One region of the Margalitia sp. FSL K6-0131 genome, then DNA from elsewhere that is predicted to be linked to it. Evidence: riboswitches for the same ligand, from Rfam matches in the RefSeq annotation. Region 1 holds a riboswitch; each other region holds the start of a gene.
The links. Region 1 has a riboswitch for S-adenosylmethionine ahead of NSQ59_RS02630 (methionine biosynthesis PLP-dependent protein). Riboswitches for the same ligand answer to the same signal wherever they lie in the genome.

Region 2: it holds a riboswitch for S-adenosylmethionine, as region 1 does, so the genes downstream of both, NSQ59_RS20240 (cyclase family protein) here and NSQ59_RS02630 (methionine biosynthesis PLP-dependent protein) in region 1, are expected to answer to the same signal.
Region 3: it holds a riboswitch for S-adenosylmethionine, as region 1 does, so the genes downstream of both, NSQ59_RS08045 (methionine ABC transporter ATP-binding protein) here and NSQ59_RS02630 (methionine biosynthesis PLP-dependent protein) in region 1, are expected to answer to the same signal.

What each region holds. Positions count from the first base shown of each region.
Region 1 covers NZ_JBBOZS010000001.1:505,577-513,422, reverse strand. The annotation lists gene NSQ59_RS02640 (bifunctional homocysteine S-methyltransferase/methylenetetrahydrofolate reductase) at 1-467, opposite strand, end outside; gene metC (cystathionine beta-lyase) at 481-1,605, opposite strand; gene NSQ59_RS02630 (methionine biosynthesis PLP-dependent protein) at 1,656-2,777, opposite strand; SAM riboswitch class I at 2,856-2,965, opposite strand; gene NSQ59_RS02625 (TetR/AcrR family transcriptional regulator) at 3,077-3,661, opposite strand; gene NSQ59_RS02620 (SDR family oxidoreductase) at 3,768-4,652, opposite strand; gene NSQ59_RS02615 (hypothetical protein) at 4,857-5,303, shown strand; gene NSQ59_RS02610 (LCP family protein) at 5,402-6,364, opposite strand; gene fosB (metallothiol transferase FosB) at 6,512-6,928, shown strand; gene NSQ59_RS02600 (DinB family protein) at 6,985-7,443, shown strand.
Region 2 covers NZ_JBBOZS010000001.1:4,135,804-4,143,649, reverse strand. The annotation lists gene NSQ59_RS20265 (hypothetical protein) at 1-119, opposite strand, end outside; gene NSQ59_RS20260 (ABC transporter permease) at 500-1,534, shown strand; gene NSQ59_RS20255 (ABC transporter ATP-binding protein) at 1,536-2,210, shown strand; gene NSQ59_RS20250 (hypothetical protein) at 2,387-2,659, shown strand; gene NSQ59_RS20245 (hypothetical protein) at 2,733-2,864, shown strand; SAM riboswitch class I at 2,919-3,020, shown strand; gene NSQ59_RS20240 (cyclase family protein) at 3,109-3,861, shown strand; gene NSQ59_RS20235 (5-methyltetrahydropteroyltriglutamate--homocysteine S-methyltransferase) at 3,913-5,016, shown strand; gene NSQ59_RS20230 (vWA domain-containing protein) at 5,496-6,920, opposite strand; gene yiaA (inner membrane protein YiaA) at 7,396-7,846, shown strand, end outside.
Region 3 covers NZ_JBBOZS010000001.1:1,674,914-1,682,759, reverse strand. The annotation lists gene NSQ59_RS08055 (MetQ/NlpA family ABC transporter substrate-binding protein) at 1-670, opposite strand, end outside; gene NSQ59_RS08050 (methionine ABC transporter permease) at 692-1,360, opposite strand; gene NSQ59_RS08045 (methionine ABC transporter ATP-binding protein) at 1,362-2,381, opposite strand; SAM riboswitch class I at 2,469-2,583, opposite strand; gene NSQ59_RS08040 (hypothetical protein) at 2,677-3,036, opposite strand; gene NSQ59_RS08035 (thioredoxin family protein) at 3,234-3,542, opposite strand; gene gcvH (glycine cleavage system protein GcvH) at 3,597-3,980, opposite strand; gene NSQ59_RS08025 (arsenate reductase family protein) at 4,146-4,502, opposite strand; gene NSQ59_RS08020 (glycosyltransferase family 2 protein) at 4,614-5,957, opposite strand; gene NSQ59_RS08015 (acyl-CoA dehydrogenase family protein) at 6,073-7,846, opposite strand, start outside.

The DNA of each region.
Region 1 (7,846 bases):
GCAATTTCCACAACTGCAAAAAGCTCCTCCGCATCATAATAGGTTTCGAGCAATATCCCATCGACCCCTTCATGGAGAAGATGATAAAGCTGTTCCCGAAAACTGCGCTTAATCTCGGCAAGAGTGATGTCTGCCTTGCGAAAACCGCGGTATCCTCCCATTGAACCGAGTATATAAGTATCTTTGTTCGCAGCCTGCTTGACAATCCGGACCGCTTCTATATTGATGGCTTTTACCTGCTCCTCCAGACCATACTGGCTTAATTTATAGTAATTAGCACCATAGGTATTTGTTTGGATAACCTGTGCACCCGCCTGTATATATGCTTGATGAATATTAAAAATATCCTCGCTATGGGATAAATTAAATTCCTCGTAGCATGTATCTTTTCCGTAGGAGTAGAGAAGCGTTCCCATGGCACCATCCGCAACTAAAATAGAGTTCTTTAGTCTATCTAATAAGTTCATGCCTTCACTCCTTTTATTTAATGGTTGCAGCAAAACGAATTGCTTTCTGCAGCGATTGTTCGAAATCCTCCAGTAAATCATCTACATGCTCAAGACCGACAGATAACCGGAGAACACCATCTGTAATTCCCCTTCTTTCCCGTTCCTGCTTTGGCATTGCAGCATGAGACATGGTTGCCGGATAGGAAAGGATTGATTCCACCGCCCCCAAACTTACTGCGAAAACAGGAATCCGAACATTCTCGACAAATGCTTTTGTACATTCCCTGTCAGGCAAGCGAAACGAAAGGACAGCACCTGCTCCTTTCGCCTGTGAATGGTGAATAGCGTATCCTGGGTGAGAGGTTAATCCTGGATAAAATACTTCCTCGATAAGCGGGTGTTTCACTAGAAAAGTAGCAATTTGTTCGGCAGTCTTGGAGGACTGCTGAAGCCTGACACTCAATGTTTTCATTCCTCTTAATAACAACCAGCAATCCTGCACCCCTAATACAGACCCGAACGCATTTTGAATAAACCCAACCTTTTTAGCAAGGTCATCGTTCTTTACAACTGCGAGACCAGCCACAACATCACTGTGACCTGATAAAAATTTCGTAGCACTATGAAGGACAATGTCAGCGCCAAGGTCTAATGGCCTTTGAAGAAACGGAGTCATGAAAGTATTATCAACAAACACTAAACAACCGTTTGCTTTCGCTATTTTTATAACACCTTTCAGATCGGTAATATGCAAAAGCGGATTTGAAGGAGTTTCTACATATAAAACCTTTGTATTCGGCCGGATGCCCTGTGCCACTTGATCCAAATCGGTCATATCGACAAAGGTATGTTCTATTTGAAATCTCGTTAAAACCTCTGTAACGATTCTGTATGTTCCGCCATATACATCCTGGGATATGAGAACATGATCCCCTGCGGAAAGAAGCATAAAAGCGGATGAAATGGCAGCCATTCCAGACGAAAAAGCAAAGCCTGCTGTTCCTCCTTCTAAATCAGCAATTGTCTCCTCCAGTATTTTCCGAGTCGGGTTTCCCGAACGGCTATAATCGAACTCGCCAAATTGATTAAAGGATGATTGATGGAAGGTGGATGAATAATGAATAGGCGGGTTCACTGCCCCCGTTACCCCATCAATATATCCTCACCTGTGAACTAGCTTTGTATCAAATGCATGATGAATACCCATTACAGCACCAACTCCTCCTGCCGAATTTTCGCAAATGCCTGCTCTAAATCACTAATTAAATCATCTGCATGTTCAATCCCTACTGAAAAACGCAGCAGCCTGTTGCATACACCACGCTTAATACGTACTTCTTCCGGAATATCAGCATGTGTTTGCGTAGCCGGATAGGTAATGAAGCTCTCCACACCGCCTAAGCTTTCTGCAAAAGTAATCAACTGTAAACTCTTTAAAAAAGCCGGAACCCATTCTGCTTTTTGCAAACGAAAGGACACCATTCCACCTTTATTTGGATAAAGAACACTTTCAACCTCAGGACATTCTTGTAAAAACTCAACTAATTTTTTCGCATTTTCCTGATGGCGTTCCATTCTTATACTCAAGGTTTTTAAACCGCGAATTAACAGCCAGGAATCAAATGGTGACAAAACAGCACCAGCCCCATTATGGTAGGCACTAAGCTTTTCACAAATAGCAGTATCTTTCGCCACAACAAGTCCGGCAAGCACATCATTATGACCGCCTATATATTTGGTTGCACTGTGAAGGACAATATCTGCTCCAAGTGTTATTGGTTTTTGTAAGTACGGGGTTAAAAAAGTATTATCAACAATCAGCAGCAGATCATTTTTTTCTGCAACCGCAGCAATAGCCGAAATATCCGTTTCAATCATTAAAGGATTAGTTGGTGTTTCTACTAAGATTGCTTTAGTTTTCTCTGTTATCGCTGCCTTAAGCTTAGCCGTATCATTTAAATCGATAAAATGTGTACGAATTCCGTAGCTTTCCGAGTATTGTTGAAGCAAGCGATAGGTTCCACCGTATAAATCATCGGAAGCAATAATCTCTTCATTTTGGCGAAAGAGGGATAATACGAGTTGAATAGCAGCCATTCCTGAACTGCAAGCAAATCCTTGCTTCCCTTCCTCCAGTTTGGCAAAGCTATCCTCCAAAAGCGCACGGGTCGGATTTTTCGTACGGGAATAATCATAGCCCGTGGAAAGTCCGATTCCCGCGTGGCGATAAGCGGTTGAAAAGTAAACAGGCGGATTCACCGCGCCTGTTACCTGTTCACTGCGGTTTCCAATTTGTACAAGCTCTGTATGAATATGATGATTTGTCATGAAATATCCTCCTATTTGTTGAATACAAAATAAAAAGGACCTCCATAAGAAGAAGTCCTCGAAAATGCCCTAACATTCTTCTTATCTTTCAGGCAAAAAAATACCTGCTGGAATTAGCACCATTTCAATAAAAATTGACGGTTGCTGAGGCGTCATCGGGCCAGTCCCTCTACCTCTCTTGATAAGATTTTTAGTATTTAGTTATTATTCAGAAATTTACCAACTTAATTAACAATTTACAACAATAATTTGCTTTTATCAAGTAAAATCTTTTTAAAATAGTGGTAAAGCGAAATATATTATTTTGATAAAATCTTCATCAGGCTATCGATTTCGTTTACCCAATAGTTTTCATCTGTATAAACGTCTTGAATCATCAGACCGCTGATAACAGAAAGATAGAGGAACAAGATCCGATGAGGATCCCCTTCACAAAATTCCCCCATCTCCTGACCTTTAACAAATATTGGGATTAATTGCTCAATTGTGTCCTTTGAAGAGAATTGATCTAGAAGCTGCTTTACCTTGACAGGCGTCTCATCGGATGTATGCGCCTGCTGTATGAGCAAGAAATATTGTTTGTGATTTTCCTCCAGCATATTTTTAGTCAATGCTTTTAGCTGTTCAAACGGTGTTCCGGGAAGGTTTCCGATATTCGCTATTGCTGTCTGCGCTTCTTCCAATGCTTCCTGAACAAGCAAGCTGAAAAGCTCTTCTTTAGAGCTGAAATAACGGTAGGACAACCCTTGACTAATTCCTGCTTCTGCTGCAATCATACTCATTTTTGTTCCCGAAATTCCTTTGCGGGCAAATACTTTCAAGGCAGCGCGCTTAATCTCTTCTCTTCTTTCATCTTGGGCATAATCCTGTTCTTTTAACGTCATTTTAAAAGTACACTCCCATCTATTGTGTATTTAGGCTGTATTGAAGCTTATTCATTCTTAATTGAAATAAGGATGTTTATAAGGCTTTCGTTAACAAAAGCTGAGGTTAACCAACTTGTTCTTGGCTGATTTCCCACAGACGCTTTGCTGCCTCCAGATTTTGAGCCGGTACTGATGGAAGAATTTTTTTCATATCCGCATAATAACCGCCGTTATCCTCTGAAATATCATCTGTATCTGCAAGCCATACTAATGTTTCGGCACCTTTTTCCGGACTGCGGGAAAAAGGCTTCATTCCTGCCATTGTTAACCGAGCCAATAAGCCATTATTTTGATTAAAATTTGTTGCAACAAGCCCCGGGTCGAAGCAGTGTGCTGTAACCCCTGTTCCTTCTAACCGTTTAGCTAATTCTGTAGTAAATAAGATGTTGGCAAGCTTCGTCTCGCCATACCTGATAGTAGGTCCGCCGAAAAGCATTTTTGGAAAAGAATATAAGCTTTTAGCATGTATATCATCAAAGTCTATTCCTTTCTTCACCATTTTGTGGCCGTGAGAGGCAGTGGTAATGATACGGGCGTTACCATTTTCCTTTAATCTTTCCAAGAGAAGTGTTGTCAAAAGAAATGGTCCTAAATGATTAACTGCCCACGTCATCTCCATCCCATCGACACTTTCTTGACGTCGATCAAACATTGCTCCAGCATTATTAATGAGAATATCAATTTTCGGGCACTTTGACAAAATCTCTTTTGCTACCTGTCTGATTGATTCTTGAGAAGACATGTCAGCTAAAAACACATCTACCACCGTCTTTCCTCCCGACACATTTTTTAATTGCGTTGCCAATTCATTTGCCTTAACTTGATTTCGTGCGATAATTCCTAAATTTGCACCGCGCTTGACTAGCTCCTTAGCCGTAGCCAACCCTATACCGCTAGTAGCCCCAGTTATAATAATGTACTTTCCTTTTACAGTCCATCTTTTTTCCATTTTAACCATCCTCCTAAGTTATCGTGAATGAATGAATCATTCATTTATTTGATTTTATTTTATGTTGCATTATTTTAATTGTCAATATAGTTTTTATAAAAATTATTAATAATCTGAAAATGAGTGAGATTCTTTTCGAAACAAGGAAAAACAGAGCATTTCAAAGAATTTATATGTATTAAACCAGAAAGGAAGACTTTATCCATGACTGCTATTACGAAAGACATACATAAAAAATTGGCGATTGACAATTTCAATCAAACATGGGATTTAATCGAAAAGGAAAATCGCACCAAAATGGAAGATGATACAATGATACATATGGCGCATACATCCCGTTTTCATTGGGGAATAATTGGGGAACCGGTTAACCTTTCTAGAGGTGAATGGCAAATATCCAGAGTGTATTCCATCCTTAAGCGAGCTGAGCCTGCACTTTACCATGCAAAAAGAAATTTAGAAATATGCCTTGAAAACCAAATTGGGGACTTCGATCTTGCATTTGCTTATGAGGCATTAGCCCGTGCATATATGATCGCTGGGAATATAGAAGAAGTACATCATTATAAAATGCTTGCCACCCAAGCAAGTGAACATATAAAAAAAGAAGCAGATCGAAAATTATTGTTAGATGATCTGAAAACCATATAACTATGGCCGTTATGATGATCGAAACATTTTAAAGATTAATAGACATTATAAAGGAATCAAAAAAGCTAGTCCTCTTTTTTAGAAGACTAGCTTTTTGTTTATGGATTTGAGCTGTTGACTGTACTGCTATTATCATTCAAAAAATTATTAATCGCTTGCTGGTTTTTCTCTTTATCAATTTCCAAAACAGCACCATCATAGGATACATATCCATTTTGGTAAGCACCTTGAACTGGCACTGTTAAAGTATCGATATTTTTCGGACGTTTTAGTAAAAACTCACTAGCTAACGCAATCGCATCACTGGTATCCATATTCGTTTGAATATAAGGCTGGATTGTTCCTAATAACTTAGGTGCTTTTGTAAATCCATTTACACTTAGAACTTCATCCTTTATAGCTTGAAGAACCTCTTGCTGGCGTTCTACACGGCCAAAATCACCTTGAGCATCATGTCTAAACCTTGCATACCCTAATAATTCTTTACCGTGCAGCTTTTGAAGACCTGGATGTAATGTAACACCAATATTTTTTGACATTTCTTTTTTCACATTAATTTCAATGCCATCAGGTGCGAGTGTATCGACAATTTTTTCAAATCCTTTAAAATTCACCATTACATAATACTGAACATCTAGACCAAAATTCTGTTTAATCGTTTTTCGCAGTAATTCCGGTCCTCCTAGGAAGTATGCTGTATTCAACTTATAATTTTTATATCCCGGAATTTCGACAAACATATCCCTCATCAAAGAGATAAGCTTCACCTTTTTATTCTTTGGATCATATTGTGCAACCATCATGGAATCCGTACGGGACTTTTCATTCTTGCGCTGATCGATTCCAAGCAATAAAAAGTTTACCTTTCCATTGGCGTCCTTTTCACCATGAAACACTATTTTTTCTTTTTTAATTCCGTCATTACCTGCTTGTTTGATACCTGAATAATATTGAAAAGCAACATATATCACTGCTGCTATAATAATCACAAAAAATAACAAGAGGAGAATTCTTCTTCTTCTTTTTTTCCTTCTTGTTTTTTTATCAAGTCTTGTAACCATAGTATCCCTCAACTTTGAAGATAGATTTATTCTTATCTATACAATTTTTGGTGACCTTTCTATTATCAATGAAAAACCGAAATTTGTCACCCCTCCAATTTCTGCTGATATAATAGGAGAAAGTTACCTTAAGAGGATGTGCATGATATGAAAGGGATAAATCACCTGTTATTTTCTGTATCAAATTTGGAGAATTCTATCGATTTTTACGAGAAGGTTTTTGATGCAAAATTGCTTGTAAAAGGGAATACCACCGCGTATTTTGACCTTAACGGGATATGGTTAGCACTTAACGAGGAAAAAGATATCCCCCGGAATGACATCCACTATTCCTATACCCATATCGCCTTTTCGATAGAGGAACAAGAATACGAACATTTTTTGTCGAAATTTCAAAACTTAAAAGTGAATATTCTTCCTGGAAGAAATCGTGATGAAAAGGATCGCAAATCCATTTATTTTACCGACCCGGATGGACATAAGTTTGAACTACACACAGGGACTTTGGAAGATAGATTAACTTATTATAAGGAAGAAAAAAAACATATGAATTTTTATACTTAAAATGGTAATATATAAGTGGAAATATTCAGATTTATCAGGAGTCGGAGGATAGGGTTATGTTACAAAGAGATGAAATCTTATTTAATCAACTAGAATCATTCAGAGAATGGACACTTGGACTTTTAAAAAATATTACTGAAGAGCAGGCTGATATTGTGCCTAAAGGATTCAACAACAATATTCGTTGGAATTTAGGGCATATCTATTTGGACCAATACCTTTGGATTAAAGCTGTAACAAAAGAACCAATTCCGATTCCCGAGGGCTTTCAAGAGTGGTTTGGCTTTGGGACAAAACCGGCAGATTGGAAAACTGCTCCTCCGCGTTTAGATCAGCTAAAAAAGTTGTTGGCTGAACAGCCTAAAGTAATTCGTGAACTATACGGAAACCGTTTAGAGGAAGAATTTGCACCAACAGAGCTCGGAATGCATACAATCGCCCAAGTTCTTGTCCGTACTATTTATCATGAAGGAATGCACGCGGAAACGATTAAGTTGATGAAGAGGTTTCTGTAGAATTTGGGATTGAGAAGTAATTGTTCCGGATTAGGGATTGAGAATGTCCTTCACTTTTTTGTGAAGGACATTCCTTGGGGATTGCAATGGAATCGTGTCCTTCATCGACTTTGTGAAGGACATTCCTTGGGGGTTGCAATGGAATCGTGTCCTTCATCGACTTTGTGAAGGACATTCCTTGGGGATTGCAATGGAATCGTGTCCTTCATCGACTTTGTGAAGGACATTCCTTGGGGGTTGCAATGGAATCGTGTCCTTCATCGACTTTGTGAAGGACATTCCTTGGGGATTGCAATGGAATTGTGTCCTTCATCGACTTTGTGAAGGACATTCCTTGGGGATTGCAATGGAATCGTGTCCTTCATCGACTTTGTGAAGGACATTCCTTGGGGATTGCAATGGA
Region 2 (7,846 bases), 3.6 Mb from region 1:
GAAACAACTTGAATCTCTATATCCCGATTAAATGACCGTGGTATTTTCCCGATTACTTCCGCGATTGATTCCTCTTCGTAGTAAGCAGGTAGAAAAATAATCACCTTTTGTTGAGTCATTTTGCTCAAACATCCTTCTGAAAAATATAGCACTAATTTGGATACTAAAACTTATTGGATAAGGTCACCCACATTTACTGTTATTCCTTTTATATATCCTATGCAACAAATTTCAACAACGATAGACAAGAGTAAAAGGAGTGTTGGTTATTGTTAACAACCGGGACAATTTAAAGGAAAATATGTGCAGAGAAAATTCGCCAAAACGTGTATTGACGATACAAAATGTCATAGACTTGCTATGTCGTAGAAAAGTGCCTTTGCTATCCAAAGGCAGCAACACTTTAAAGTGTAAATTTTGAAATGTAACAGCCTGTTCATCGTCCGTTCATATTACGGTTGTATATTAAGGAAGTCGAAAGAAGATTGGAGGAATAAAGATGAACATCGCTTGGAAAGAAATGAAGAAAAATAAAGTGAGATTTTTAATTTTAGGTTCGATTGTTTTTCTCGTTAGTTTATTAACGTTAATTATATCCGGTTTGGCAAATGGATTATCACAAGACAATGCAGCATTAATTAAAGATTTACCAAATGGACAATTCTATATGACGAAAGATGCAGACGAAAACTATAATCTTTCAAGGATAAAGAAAAGCACACAAGATCACATCTTACAAAACCAAAAAGATGCTGCAGCATTTTCTATTCAGATGGGATTTTTAAATGATCGTGATGGGAAACAACGAAGCGTTGCATTTGTAACATCAACAGATTCCAAATTATTTACAAATGTAAAAAAGGGTGAAGTTGTCCTTGATAGTTCTATGAAAGACGAAGGTATAAAGATAGGAGATACCTTAACGAATAATCAATACAGCGGCAAGTTTATGGTAAAAGGTTTTGTAGACCAAAAGAAATTTAGCCATGCACCTGTGGCTTATATCAATATGCAGGACTACAAAGAAATGTATCGAGTCAATGAAATGCAATTGATATTCAAACCGGGAGATGATTCAACACAAGGAATAAAAGGATTACAATCATTTTCGAAAAAGCAGTTTCTTAACTCAATTCCGAGTTATAATGCAGAACAGATGTCCCTAAATATGATCGTATGGTTTTTAGTTGTCATCAGCGGCATGTTGTTTGCTATCTTTTTCTATATGATGAATGTCCAAAAAATTGGTCTATACGGTATTCTGAAAGCAATTGGTTTAAAAACAAGCAGCTTGTTCAAGATAATGTGGACACAGATGATTTTGATTACTGTCATTGCGCTTGCTCTATCGATTGGACTCAGTCAATTGTTTAATAACATAGCCCCTAAAGGAATACCTTTTAGTTTAACACCTGCAACAACTGTACAAATATCGATTGTCTTCCTTGTCATCGGATTTATTGGGGCTTCGCTATCGGGTATACAAATTAAAAAAGTTGAACCACTACAAGCTATTCAACAAGGAGAGGTTTAATATGTCATTATTTACGATTAATGAAGTGAGAAAAACGTTTACTAATGGGGATGTACAGGAGGAAATACTAAAGGGAATTAATCTTTCACTTAGGGAAGGAGAAGTTACAGCATTAGTGGGAGCATCAGGTTCTGGAAAAAGTACCCTTCTTACTATAGCTGCCGGCCTTCAACCCGCTTCCAATGGGCAAGTAATCTTTGATGGAAAAAATATGACTGCCATGAATGCTGAACAAGTTCGAAAAATACGTGCAAGTCAATTTGGGTTTGTCTTTCAATTCGCACATCTTGTTCCTTTTCTCACAGTAGAAGAGCAACTAATGTTAATGTTGGACGTATCTGAATCTACCCTCAGTAAACATGCACGAAAAAAGGAAATCGATAAAGTATTAAAATTGGTAGAAATGGATCACCGGAAAAATGCTTATTCATCATCATTATCAGGTGGTGAAAAGCAGCGTGTAGCCATTGCTCGTGCGATTATCCATCAACCCAAAGTCCTGTTTGCAGATGAACCTACTGCTAGTTTGGACTCAAAAAGGTCAAAGGACGTTATGACGTTAATCAGAGATTTAACAAAAACGTTGAATATCACGACTTTAATGGTTACCCATGATGAAGAAATGCTATCATTTGCTGATCATGTTATTAAAATGGGCGATGGAGTAATATTGTAGAAAAAAATATATTCCGTTGACTTAAAGAATACATCTTAATGAGTTAACTGTTTGAGAACAGCCCTAACGCTTTGTGTTGGGCTGTTTTTTTTCTAATACTTCTATTTCATGCAAAAATCATTTTTCTATTATTTACAAAATAATCTAAATATATGAATATTTAGGGAGGGAGATTTTTGAAAAAAGTTATTACAACGATAATTATTGCGGCATTTTTATTTGTGGTTAGTGTAAATAGTGCATCCGCTCATTCCGGAAGAACGGATAGGCTAGGTGGACATTTTCGAACAAGTGACTGTGTCTATATGTTTCATCACCCGACTAGTCAAGTTTCTGGTAAATCGAAATCTACTATTGTTTCTCTAATAAAAAAATATAATAGTAATTACAAATGTAATAGAACATTAACAACTCAGAAGGTATTGTGGAATACAGTAAGACATAAATAGTATTACCCACCCAAAAGGTGGGTTTTTACGTATTAATAATCTATAACTAGAAACGTAAAAGGGGAAGAAGATATTGATCATATACGAAGCAACAAAATCTGAATTTATCTCAGATGTAACAAATGAATTAATAGAAGCATCAAAGTTTAAGAAAAGATCCTATATTAAAGAAGACCTAGAAAAATCCTCCATTAACCCATGTTGACAAATTTCCTTTCAAATTGTATAGTAAATTCCATAACTTAATATTTTGAATTTTTTCTTATCCAGAGAGGTGGAGGGACTGGCCCTTTGAAGCCTCGGCAGCGGACTTTTTTAAGTACTGTGCCAATTCCAGTAGCGTAAGGCTAGAAGATAAGAGGAGCAGGTAATGTTTTCGTCTATTCACCCCTCTTCTGTTTTCTAGAAGAGGGGTTTTTAATATTTACATTCATATATGAGGTGATTTTATGTCAACAGTAAAAACAGATAATGAGCTTTTGAAAGTCTTTGAGGTACTTCAAAGGAAAGAATGGGTTGATCTCACACATACTTTTGGCCCGAATTCCCCACATTTTTCCGCTTTTGACGATGCAGAGTTTACAACACTTTTTACCCATGATGATGGCTTTTTTGCACAAGGTTTCCATTTTCCAGGTCAGTATGGAACACATATCGATGCCCCCATACATTTCGTTCGAAACAAACGTTACCTTGAGGATCTAGAGCTAAAGGAACTCGTATTGCCTCATATTGTAATTGATAAATCGAGGGAAGCGGAAGAAGATAATGACTTTATATTATCTGTTGATGATGTCTTAAAGTTTGAAGCGGAACATGGAAAAATCGAAGCAGGTACATTTGTCGCTTTACGTACTGATTGGGGGAAGCGTTGGCCTAATAAGGAGGCATTTGAAAATAAAGATAAAGAGGGAAATAGTCACACTCCGGGATGGGGAATAGAAGCCTTAAAATTTTTATTTGAAGAAAGAAAGATTAAAGCTGTTGGACACGAAACATTTGATACAGATGCGGCCCTTGATTTTCGCAAAAATGGTTCCCTCGTTGGTGAATACTATGTGCTTGAACAAGATACATTTCAAGTGGAATTGTTGACGAACCTAGATAAGTTGCCAGCCAAAGGAGCTGTAATTTTCAATATTAGTCCAAAGCCTGAGAAAGCAACTGGTTTTCCAGTTCGTTCTTTTGCTATTTTGCCATAAATACTTAATACATTTGATAGATTTAAAAAATACTAAGGGAGAGAGATTAAAATGACAAAAACATTAATAAAAGCTCCATTCAGAGCAGACCATGTGGGAAGTTTATTACGACCAGCAAGAATTCATAAGGCCAGGAAGGATTTCCAAGAAGGGAATATTACAGCACAAGAACTACATGAAATTGAAACAGACGAGATTAAGAAAGTTGTTGATAAACAAATCGAAGTCGGACTGCAAGCTGTCACAGATGGAGAATTCCGCCGAAGATTTTGGCATACGGATTTTCTAGAGCATTTAAATGGTGTAGAGGGCTACATTCCAGAGCATGGCTTTAAATTTAAGGGGGAGGAAACAGAACGATACAATGTTCGTGTGGTTGGAAAAATCTCATTTAACCCTCATCACCCACATGTAAAAGACTTTATTGAATTTAAAGAAATCGTTGGAGACCGTGCCATTGCAAAGCAAACGATTCCGAGTCCTAATCAATTATTTAACACTGGTATCCGTAATCTGGATGTTTATCCTAACATTGAAGAATATGCAAATGATATTATTCAAGCGTACCGCGAGGCAATTAAAGCCTTTTATGATGCTGGCTGCCGTTATCTTCAGCTAGATGATGTCTACATTGCAGGTCTTAATGCACCGGAAATTCCATTTCATGATAGCGGTTATTCCCGTGAAGAATTAATAGAATTAGCCTTACGTGTTGCAAATGGAGTACTGGAGGATAAACCGGAAGATCTAATTGTAACGACTCATCTTTGCCGTGGTAACTACCGATCGAAATGGGCTTTTGAAGGCAGTTATGCAAAAATCGCGCCAACCTTATTTGCAAAAGAAAAAGTCAACGGATTTTTCCTGGAATATGATGACGATCGTTCGGGAGATTTCAAACCTTTGGAATACATTCCAAATGGGGGCCCCCAAGTCGTGCTGGGTGTCTTCACATCGAAGCATGGTAAATTAGAAGATAAGGAGACCATTAAAGCACGCGTGAAGGAAGCAACAAAATACGTACCATTAGAGCAATTATGTATCAGCCCTCAATGCGGTTTTGCTTCTACTCATCATGGGAATATTTTATCCGAAGAAGAACAATGGGCGAAGTTGAAATATATTGTAGATATTTCTAAAGAAATATGGGGATAGGAAATAACTAATTTTTAACCAAGTTGTTTTAAAACGGTGAATCACCCAAAAGTGTTGTTAAATAAACAGTTTTGGGTGTTTTTTCTAGGAAAGATGAAATAGGCAGAATTTGAAATGAACGATTGTCTATTTATTATTCTTGCCTTCTATCGCATGCACATTCTTCCAATTTTCATATTAAGTTTTATTTATCGTAGAAAAGTATCTGATTTTTTAATTATTCAAGCCCTAACACAAAATGTTCAAGTGCTCCTCATGAAAAAAAGAGAGTTCGCAATAAAATGCAAACTCTCTTTTTTAGTTGCCCCTGCCAAGGAATTTAATCTTACCATAAACCGATAGAAAAGTTTATAGTGGACTAGGGAATCTTTGTGGAAATAGAAAATCTGATTTCATGAATACAGCTTTGATATCGATTGGCCCAGAATAATTTTCATGCCGGGGTAAAAATGTTCAAATCATGTTCGTTTCTTACTTTACTACCATACTTTCCCGCTTTCTTTTCTCAGCTTCCACATTCTATCTGTCCATTCTTTTACCTTTTTACTAATTTCACTCGCTCTGTCATCGATTTCTTTATATTTTTCTTGACTTAATTGGGAAGCGAAATTTCGTAATTGTTCGTTTCTTTCGGATAACCAGTTCCGCAGGGTTGAAGATGTCTCCGAATCGATCCAATGGTTTTCTTCCAGTAACTGGACTGCTTTCGTATATCTGTCATTTTCGCGCGATATCATATTTTTCAGCGGTTCACTTAGTGAATCAAATCGTTTATACTCTGCTAAAACTTCCCATGGATCAGGTGCCTTCGTAAAAGAATAAGCAAGATCGAGCGCGGAAGGAAGCCATTGTTCTTCGATGGTTTTACTTAAATCGTTCGGATTATTAGCGGAATAATACTTGCCGTTCCCCGCGTCCGCCACTTTCTTTAATTGATCTTCCGATTTGGAATCTACATCAAAGCCGATGATGTTTACTTTATACTCATTATTTACAGATGCGAATGCTTCGGCTTCTTTTACTGGATTGCCTCCGCAGGTTTCCGCACCGTCACTGACGATATAAATCGTCGTATCGGCTTCATAGTCTTTTGCCATTTCCTTCGCTTTCTTTATCGCTCCTGCAAGCGGTGTCCACCCTTTCGCTTGAAAGGAGTTTACCGCTTTGACAAACGTGTTTTCGTTGTATTTTCCCATTGTATATTTCTCTTCAATTGCGCTGCACGACTTTTTCATATCTTTATCAGCAGAACTTCCGACATGTCCATATACAATGAGAGAAACATCACTTGTTTGCCCGATTGTTTTCGCAAAACGTTTGACCGCATCTTTGGCAATGGCCATCTTCATTTTGCCTCCAACTTTCTGCAGCATACTGGAGCTCGCATCCAGTAATATGATTGCTTTTGAGCTTTTTGCTTTCCCATTTTCTGTTTTAGTCATTTTTTCCGGTTCCGGCAAATCCGGTTCTTTAAAGTCAGGTTTAAATGCTTCTGCTTTTTCAATGACATCCTTATAATAGGGACTCCCAAGTAAATAGAGTAATCCTTTTTCAAGCTTTTCCGGGTTCTTCGTTTCCTCCGTTAATGACTTTAATTGTTCTGTCAGCTTACCCTTCAGTTCGCTGTCCATATCAGTCGGGAACAATGGGACATCTTTTGTTTCTTGTTCCATCGTATTATCTTTTACTAATATTCCAGCTTTTTGATCCTTTAAAGCTTCTTTGGTTGAATCCAGCTGGATATCGTTTAGTATTGATTGCCAATTATTCTTCTCTTTCTTTTGCACCGCTTCCGCCTTTTTTGTTTTTCTGGAATGATCGTTTTCTTTATTGGCGACTTTTTCTCCGTTGCAGCCGACAAGTAGCAAATTAACCGTTAAAAAAATTCCTAACAGTTTTTTCATTTCCCCCACTCCTCTTCAAGCAAAAAATGTGATTTTTGCACTAACAAAATTGTAAATACATACTATATCTTCCAATTATAGCGAAAAGTTTTTACCTTTTTTCCTTATAATTAAAAATTCCGACTTTATACCTATAAGACTAGTGAAAAAGTACTTCCTGAGTCGTATAAAATAAATCAGATGAAACCCAGACCAATCTAATCTCGAATATGTGTACAAACAGATTTCGGTCATTGTTTGTTTTGCTTTACTCTTGATGACAGGGTGTTCAGGAACACAAGTTGTAACGAAACAAAAAGACTTGGCAGTGTGTTTTCCCTTATTTGCGAGTATAAAAATAATAAAAAGGAATTGACTGAAAATATATACCATTTAGAAAAAACTCTATATAATAGGTGTAGGCAGAACACGATCATGAGCTATGGTGATGGTGTTCTACTTTTCTGAGAAATGAATATGGGGGGAGAAACTTTCGATGTCTGTTGATAATGAGATTTTAATGGATAAAGAAAAACAAAATGAACCAAAGGTGAAAGTGGAAAGAAAAGAGGGAGAACCGACTCCAGCTTTCAAAGGTGCTTCTTGGGCAGCGCTGTTAATAGGTGTTGTTGCTTATCTTATCGGTTTGTTTAATGCAACGATGGAATTGAACGAAAAAGGGTATTACTTTGCGGTTTTAATATTTGGACTTTATTCAGCGGTATCCTTACAAAAAGCGGTCAGAGATAAAGATGAGGGTATACCGGTTACCAATATTTATTATGGCATTAGTTGGATTGCACTTATGATATCCATTTTATTAATGGCCATCGGTTTATACAATGCGGGAAGTATTGTTTTAAGCGAAAAGGGTTTTTATGGCATGGCATTTGTCCTTAGTTTATTTGCGGCCATAACAGTTCAAAAAAATATTAGAGATACACAGA
Region 3 (7,846 bases), 1.2 Mb from region 1:
TTCCTTCAATCGCAATAGAGTCTTTTAGAGGATTTAGACCAGCATCAATGGCGAAATTAGAGTTAATAACAACTGCGTCCCCTTCTCCATTTTTATATAATGTTGTTAACAGGGCTGGATCGTAATTATATTCGAATTTAAGGTGTTTAGGATTATCGACAATATCTTTTAATGTTGCTTTTGTTTTATCAACACCATCTTTAAGCTTAATAAGTCCATTCGCTTCAAATAAGGATAAAATTCGGCCATGGTCAGAAACAGAATTACTCATGATAATCTTCGCTCCATTTGGAAGGTCTTTCAGTGACTTATATTTTTTCGAATAAACTCCCATTGGCTCAATATGAATCTTACCAGCAACCGCGAACTTATATCCATTTTCTTTCATTTGTAAATTTAAATAAGGAATATGCTGAAAATAGTTTGCATCAAGTTCTCCAGAATCTAATGCTTTATTTGGCATTACATAATCTGAATACTTTACAATTTGTAAATCAATTCCTTTTTTCTTCAAAATCGGCTTGGCTTTTTCTAAAATGACAGCATGTGGTGTATTAGATGCACCCACAACTAATTTTGTATCGCTATTACTAGATGAATTTTTCGTTCCGCAAGCAGCCAGTGAAACAATTAATAAAGAAGCTATGAAAATACCTAACCATTTTTTCATTTCTTAACCCTCCTGATGTTTTTAACGTTTATCTATTTTTTTTGTTATAAAATCTCCAAGAAATTGGATGATAAACACGATAATTAAAACTAGAATAGTAGCAAATACAGTTACATCATTTCGGCCTCTTTCAAAACCGTCCATATATGCAACATTTCCTAAACCACCGGCGCCAATTGCTCCGGCCATCGCTGTGTAACCGACAATAGCAATAGCAGTGACCGTTATACCTGAAACAATAGCGGGCATTGATTCTGGTAATAATACTTTAAAAATAATTGTACCTGTTGAGGCACCCATTGATTTTGCTGCTTCAATGACACCTTTGTCTATTTCACGAAGACCAATTTCCACAAGCCTAGCATAGAATGGAGCAGCCCCAATAATTAAGGCCGGTAAAGCTGCTGTTTCTCCAATAATTGTTCCTACAAGTAATTTCGTAAAAGGGATTAGTAGGACGATTAAGATAATAAACGGTATGGACCGAAATATATTAACGACAGCGGAAATAATCGAATGGATAAATCGATTTTCCCATGCTTGACCTTTAGCAGTAAGAAATAGTAAAAGTCCTAAAATAATACCTAAAATGAAAGTGGCGAGAACAGACCAAAAAGACATATATAATGTTTCCCATACAGCCTCTTTCATTGATAGCCATTCAACATCCGGAAAAAATTTCTCCATCATTTTACTTCATCACCTCCACGCCAACTTGCTGTTCTTTCAAATAATGGATTGCTTGCTCCATTTCTTTTTCGTGACCAACAATTTGTAAAAATAAGGTTCCATAGGAGCCATTCTGCGTTTGTGAAATATTCCCTTGCAAGATATTAATGGATAATGGAAACTCCCTAATTAAATTTGTTATAATCGGCTGCTCTGTTGAACCACCAATAAAGGTTAATTTTATTACGAGTCCATCCGGATACTTTTGCAGTAAATGGGAAACTACTTCTTTTGTATCTTCCTGTTCGGATACTTGCTGAACAAATCGTTTTGTAATTTGCTGCTGCGGGTTTTTAAAGACCTCCAGAACTGGTCCTGTTTCTACTATCTTCCCATTTTCCATCACTGCGACCCGATGGCATATTTTGCGAATGACGTGCATTTCATGTGTAATTAAAACAATGGTTAATCCCAATTGTTTATTGATGTCTACTAATAAATCTAAAATCGAATCTGTAGTTTGTGGATCAAGCGCTGAAGTAGCCTCATCACAAAGAAGAACCTTCGGATTATTAGCTAATGCACGAGCTATCCCTACTCTTTGCTTTTGTCCTCCACTTAATTGGGATGGATATGCATTTTCTCTACCCTCAAGCCCGACAAGCTTAATAAGCTCATCAACTCTCTTCATACGTACTTTTTTTGGTACACGGGCAATTTCTAATGGGAAGGCAATATTTTCACGCACGGTTCGAGACCATAATAGATTAAAATGCTGAAAAATCATGGCAATATCTTGTCTAGCTTTTCTCAATGCTTTGCCTTTTATTTTGGAAATCTCCTGCCCTGCTACTCGAACAACACCCGAGGTAGGAAGCTCCAATCCATTTAACATACGAATAAGTGTACTCTTTCCGGCACCAGAATATCCGATTACTCCAAAGATTTCCCCTTCCTTGATTTGCAAATCAATATTATCAACCGCAGTGACCACTTTATTTTTCGTTTTAAATTGTTTTCTCACTTGTTGAATCGTAATCAAATTATTTCCACCTTCTTTTCCCGAAATGTTCCAAATAAAAATGCCTCTCTGCAATGAGCAGAAAGGCACGCAAATATGATGTCCTTTCTCTCATCTTCCAAAACAATACAAGATTGTTTTGTGTGAATTGGCACCATTTCAGTTATGAACTGATGGTTGCCGGGTTTCATAGGGCACATCCCTCCACCTCTCTTGATAAGAGCACACATTTATTCAATTGAAATTAAGTTCATATAATTACGAAAGTGATTGTAACACGCAAAGAATTAACATGTCAAAGGAAAATTATACATTTCTAAAAAGAAACCGCTTCCGCTTGTTCGTCATAATCTCGACATAACCAAAAAACGGATTCTAACAATAGAAAATGCCGGAATGAACCCTCGTAAACAACATGATTATATTTTCTTAATTGTGATAATCGAATATTCCCGCTTAATAGATCCATTGCAATTGGTTTTCCCATTATCATTTTCGTATCTATTTCATCTACTTGATTCGTTTTTTCAAAGGAAAATTCATTTTTAGAAAACCAAACGACCCAAGTTTCCTTTTCTATACATATACAAAAAGTAAGAGGTTCATTTGGCAACAAGGCCTGTATGTGATTCCGGGCAAAAAAATGATATTTTAATTTTGTTAAGCAGCTTTCCATATAATCATCCCATTCAATCGTTATTTAACTGTAAAATACTTTAAACATCTCCTTATCTCCTCCTAAAATTTATCTGCAATTTTCGCGTTTAAAAACAAAAAAGGACAACAATCATCAAATCACGACTGTTATCCTACTTATTTCCCAAGAAATATGTGATATTTTGGATATATTACTACCTATTTGTAATATTCGTTCTAAAGTGTTTTTAATTTTTCGAATATGAATGGAACAGAATGAAATGCATAAATTTTTTCCCTTAATACTCCGTTTTGAAAAAGGAGTAGGCAAGGGACACTTTCTATTTGAAATTTTTCGGCAAGTTGTGGAGAGTAATTTAAATCTGTTTTATACATTTGTAAGGAAGGTAAAAGTTCTTCTGTTATTCTGAGAATCTTACCCGCAACCTGGCATGTACCACATAAAGGAGTATATAAATAGAGGGTATAACTTTTATCTTGCATTACCATCATTTCGCTGATTTCTTCATATGTTAAATCGTTCACGTTCTATCATCCTATCTATGGAAAAACACCTTGGAAGAACCAAGGTGTTTTTGATTAATCTTCGTTAATCATTTCTTGATATTGTTCTGCAGTCAATAATTCGCTTATTTCCTCTTTATTAGATGGTTCCACTACGATCATCCACGCTTTTTCATATGGTGATTCATTTACAAATTCAGGGCTGTCATTTAAATCTTCGTTAACAGCCACAACTTTTCCGCTTATTGGTGCATAAAGCTCGGATACTGTTTTAACAGATTCCACACTCCCGAATGGTTCGTCAGCTTGCACTTCTGTTCCTACCTCAGGAAGCTCCACGAAAACGATGTCGCCTAGCTCAGACTGCGCAAAATCTGTAATTCCGATGCGAACATTACCGCCTTCATCTTTTACCCACTCATGTTCTTCTGAATAACGTAATTCACTTGGTAAACTCATTGAAAAATCCCTCCATCAATATGTTCAAAAATACAGGTGAAATTCCCATAATAATATGTACTCACCCAACTTGCGTTTAAAGTCGAAATTCGACTTATGATATTAATACATAACAAGTTAATATTTACATAAAAGTTGTATGTAAATCAAGAATTTACTACATTCTTATCCCCATTTTTGTGCAAATTCTTCTTCCTTGAATCCAACTGTTACATCTTTCCCATCTGTAACTAGTGGCCGCTTCATTAACATTCCATCAGAAGCAAGTATATCAAGTAATTCATCTTCTGATGCACTTTTTATTTTATCTTTTAATCCGAGTTCCCGATATTTTTGTCCACTCGTATTAAAGAACTTTTTTAAATCTAATCCACTTAAATGGTAGAGCTTTTTTAATTCCTCTTTAGATGGCGGCGAGTCCACAATATGAATTTCTATCAATTCATGCTTATGACTCTCTAACCATTTTTTTGCTTTTCGGCAAGTACCGCATTTAGGATACCAATAAAACGTCAATGCCATCTGCGTTTCACTTCCTTTCTCATGGATAGTACAATCATGCTGCAATAATACTATTTCGACACAAATTTTATTTTACCTTCTATGCTAATAGCAAATTTATTGATTTTTATCCTATTCCCATTTGCGTTTTAGCTGAAAAAATTCTTGTATATAACCATAGGTTGAAACAGGAGACATGATCATTTGATAGGCCAAAATAAAGAGAATAAAACCGATAAAGTTTTTTCGAATTCGAAGATTTAACGGTCTAAAAACAAATCTCTTCTGATATAAGTAAAGAATTCCAAAGCTTATAAGCGTTAGTGGTAAAACAAAAAAGGTCATTGGCCCCACTATCCAAAAATGACCAAAAAATGCTAAAACTAAACCAGGTATCCAGAATAGGGTGTAGCTTATGTCTAAAAAAGGCATAATGAAGTTGATTCCTGTTAAATATTTCGTATATATTTGTGGCTGCTGCCATGGTTTGATTTCTCGCAGCCCTTCAATCATTCCCCTTGCCCAGCGTGAACGTTGACGGACAAAATGAAGGATTGATGTTGGTGCATCCGTAAAGGCTACCGCCAATGGTTCGAAAAATACTTTATTCTTACCTTCCAATAGTCTCCAAGTTAATACGATATCTTCTCCGATAGCATCCGGCCATCCACCAACTTCTTTAATGTATTTTGTTTTATACAAGCTAAATGCCCCTTGAGCTACTAAAGTTCCCTGATAGAGGCCCTGCAAACGTTTGATGGAAGCAATGCCTAAAAAATAATCCCATTCTTGTATTCTTGTCCAAATATTTTGGCGGCTATTACGGACAAGAACCGAGCCTGCAACTGCCACAACATCAATAGGACTACTTATCATGCGAGCCATTAAATATCTTACCGCAGATTTATGAATTATTGTATCCGCATCGAGCGTTATTACGTTCTCTGTCTCGACATATTTTAGCCCCTTGTTCAAAGCATGGAACTTCCCAGGTTTTTCCTCATTTAATAAGAGTAAATTTAATTGTAGTTCATCTTTTGCCTTAAGTACCTCCGTTGCTGTTTGATCTTCTGATGCATTATTTACAACAATGACATATATTTCTCCTTCGTAGTCTTGGTTTTTAACATATTTTAAGGTATTATAAATTCCATTTTCTTCATTGTAAGCGGCAATAATGATCGTTACAGGAATATCTGGATATTCTTTTTTAAAAGGCGGCTGTTTGTCAAACAATAAACTTACAACCAGAAATGCATTCATATAACCCGGTATATAGGAAATACCGGAAATAACCACAATAGCTGCCGGAATCGAAATTAGATTTCCAAGATCCTTAATCCATGGGACGGATAAATAAATGGAGAATAGCATCCAAAACAATGCCAGGATATGACTAATCCAAAACTTTACAGAGACGGATATATAAAATTTAGATTGCATTATTCTAATGGGATTAAAGTTTGAAGATTTCATTGGAGCCCCCAAAAAGAAATGAATTCTCTTTTAGGTTTCCCTATTAAAAAAAGCATACCATATGAATTTTTAAAAATAAAACCAACAAATCAAATGATTTGTTGGCTAATATCTATTAAAGAACGTATTTTTCTGCTTCAATAAGTTTGACAGAAGCTTCACGTTTTTTCGCAATGACATTAATAGGATTGTGGCGTGTTAATTTTCGTAATGCAGATAGCATCATTCTTAATGTGTCGCCTTCTTCAATTGCTACTAACGATTCCTTTGCCAATTGTTCAATTTCATAGAAGGATTCTTGACAAAAGATTTGTGTATATAGAAGTTTTTGCTGATTCTTTTCTACACCATCTTTTGCAATTGCTTTTTCTGTACGAAGCAGAGCTGACTCCATAGAGTATGTTAAGGAAACAATATCCGCTATATTAACAAGAATTTCTTGCTCATGCTCTAAAGCAGTACCAAATTTTTGTGCTGCAAGTCCAGCGATCATTAATGCAACCTTTTTCGCATTGCGAGTTAAATATTTTTCTTGTTCTAATGGAGCGTCACCAATTTCCTCGGGCATCATCATCATTAACTCTTCCTGTAAGCTTTGAGCTTTTTGAAGCAATGTTAATTCGCCTTTCAGTGCTTTTTTCATAAATGTTCCAGGTACGATTAAACGGTTAATTTCGTTTGTTCCTTCAAAGATACGGTTAATTCGGGAATCACGGTATGCTCTAGAAATTTCGTACTCATCCATGAAACCGTATCCGCCATGAATTTGCACACCTTCATCAACTACATAATCAAGAACTTCTGATCCAAATACTTTGTTTAAGGAACACTCAATCGCATATTCTGCAATAGAATTTGCAACTTCTAATCCATTCTTCGATTGTTCCTCAGTTAATTGGCTCATTCTTTCATCGAAAAGACCTACTGTACGGTATACAGAGCTTTCAGATGCATAGATTTTCGAAGCCATTGTTGCCAGTTTTTCCTTCGTTAAGTTAAACTCGGAAATTGGTGTTTTAAATTGCTTGCGTTGGTTCGCATATTTTGCCGTAATTTCAAAAGCACTTTTCGCACCGCCAACTGTACCTACACCAAGCTTATAACGACCGATGTTTAAAATGTTAAATGCTATCTTATGGCCTTTACCAATTTCGCCTAATAGATTTTCGACCGGTACTTCGGCATCCTCTAAAATTAAAGTACGTGTAGAGGAGCTTTTAATCCCCATTTTCTTTTCTTCTGCACCTGTTGATACACCAGGGAATTCACGTTCTACGATAAATGCAGAGAATTTATCCCCATCGATTTTTGCATAAACGACAAATACATCTGCAAAACCTGCATTGGTTATCCATTGCTTCTCACCATTTAAAATATAATGTGTACCCGCATCGTTTAATTTTGCGACTGTTTTTGCACCAAGTGCATCGGATCCTGAGCTTGGCTCTGTCAGTGCATAAGCAGCAATTTTTTCACCGGTTGCAAGTACAGGTAAATATTTTTGTTTTTGTTCTTCATTACCGAATAAAACAATCGGCAGGGAACCAATCCCAACGTGAGCACCATGGGAAATAGAGAATCCGCCTGATTTTGCCATTTTTTCAGCAATTAAAGCTGAACTTACTTTATCAAGATCCAAACCGCCATATTCTTCTGGTACATCTGCACCTAATAAACCAAGTTCTCCAGCTGATTTTAATAATTTTACTGAGCGGTCAAATTCATGCTTTTCTAAATACTCAACTTGTGGCAATACTTCGTTATCAATAAAATCTTCTGTCGTTTTGGCAATCATTTTTTGCTCATCTGAAAAGTCTTCAGGTGTAAAGATTCGTTCATAAGAAATATCTTCAATTAAAAAGCTGCCGCCTTTAATCAATTTTTCCGTT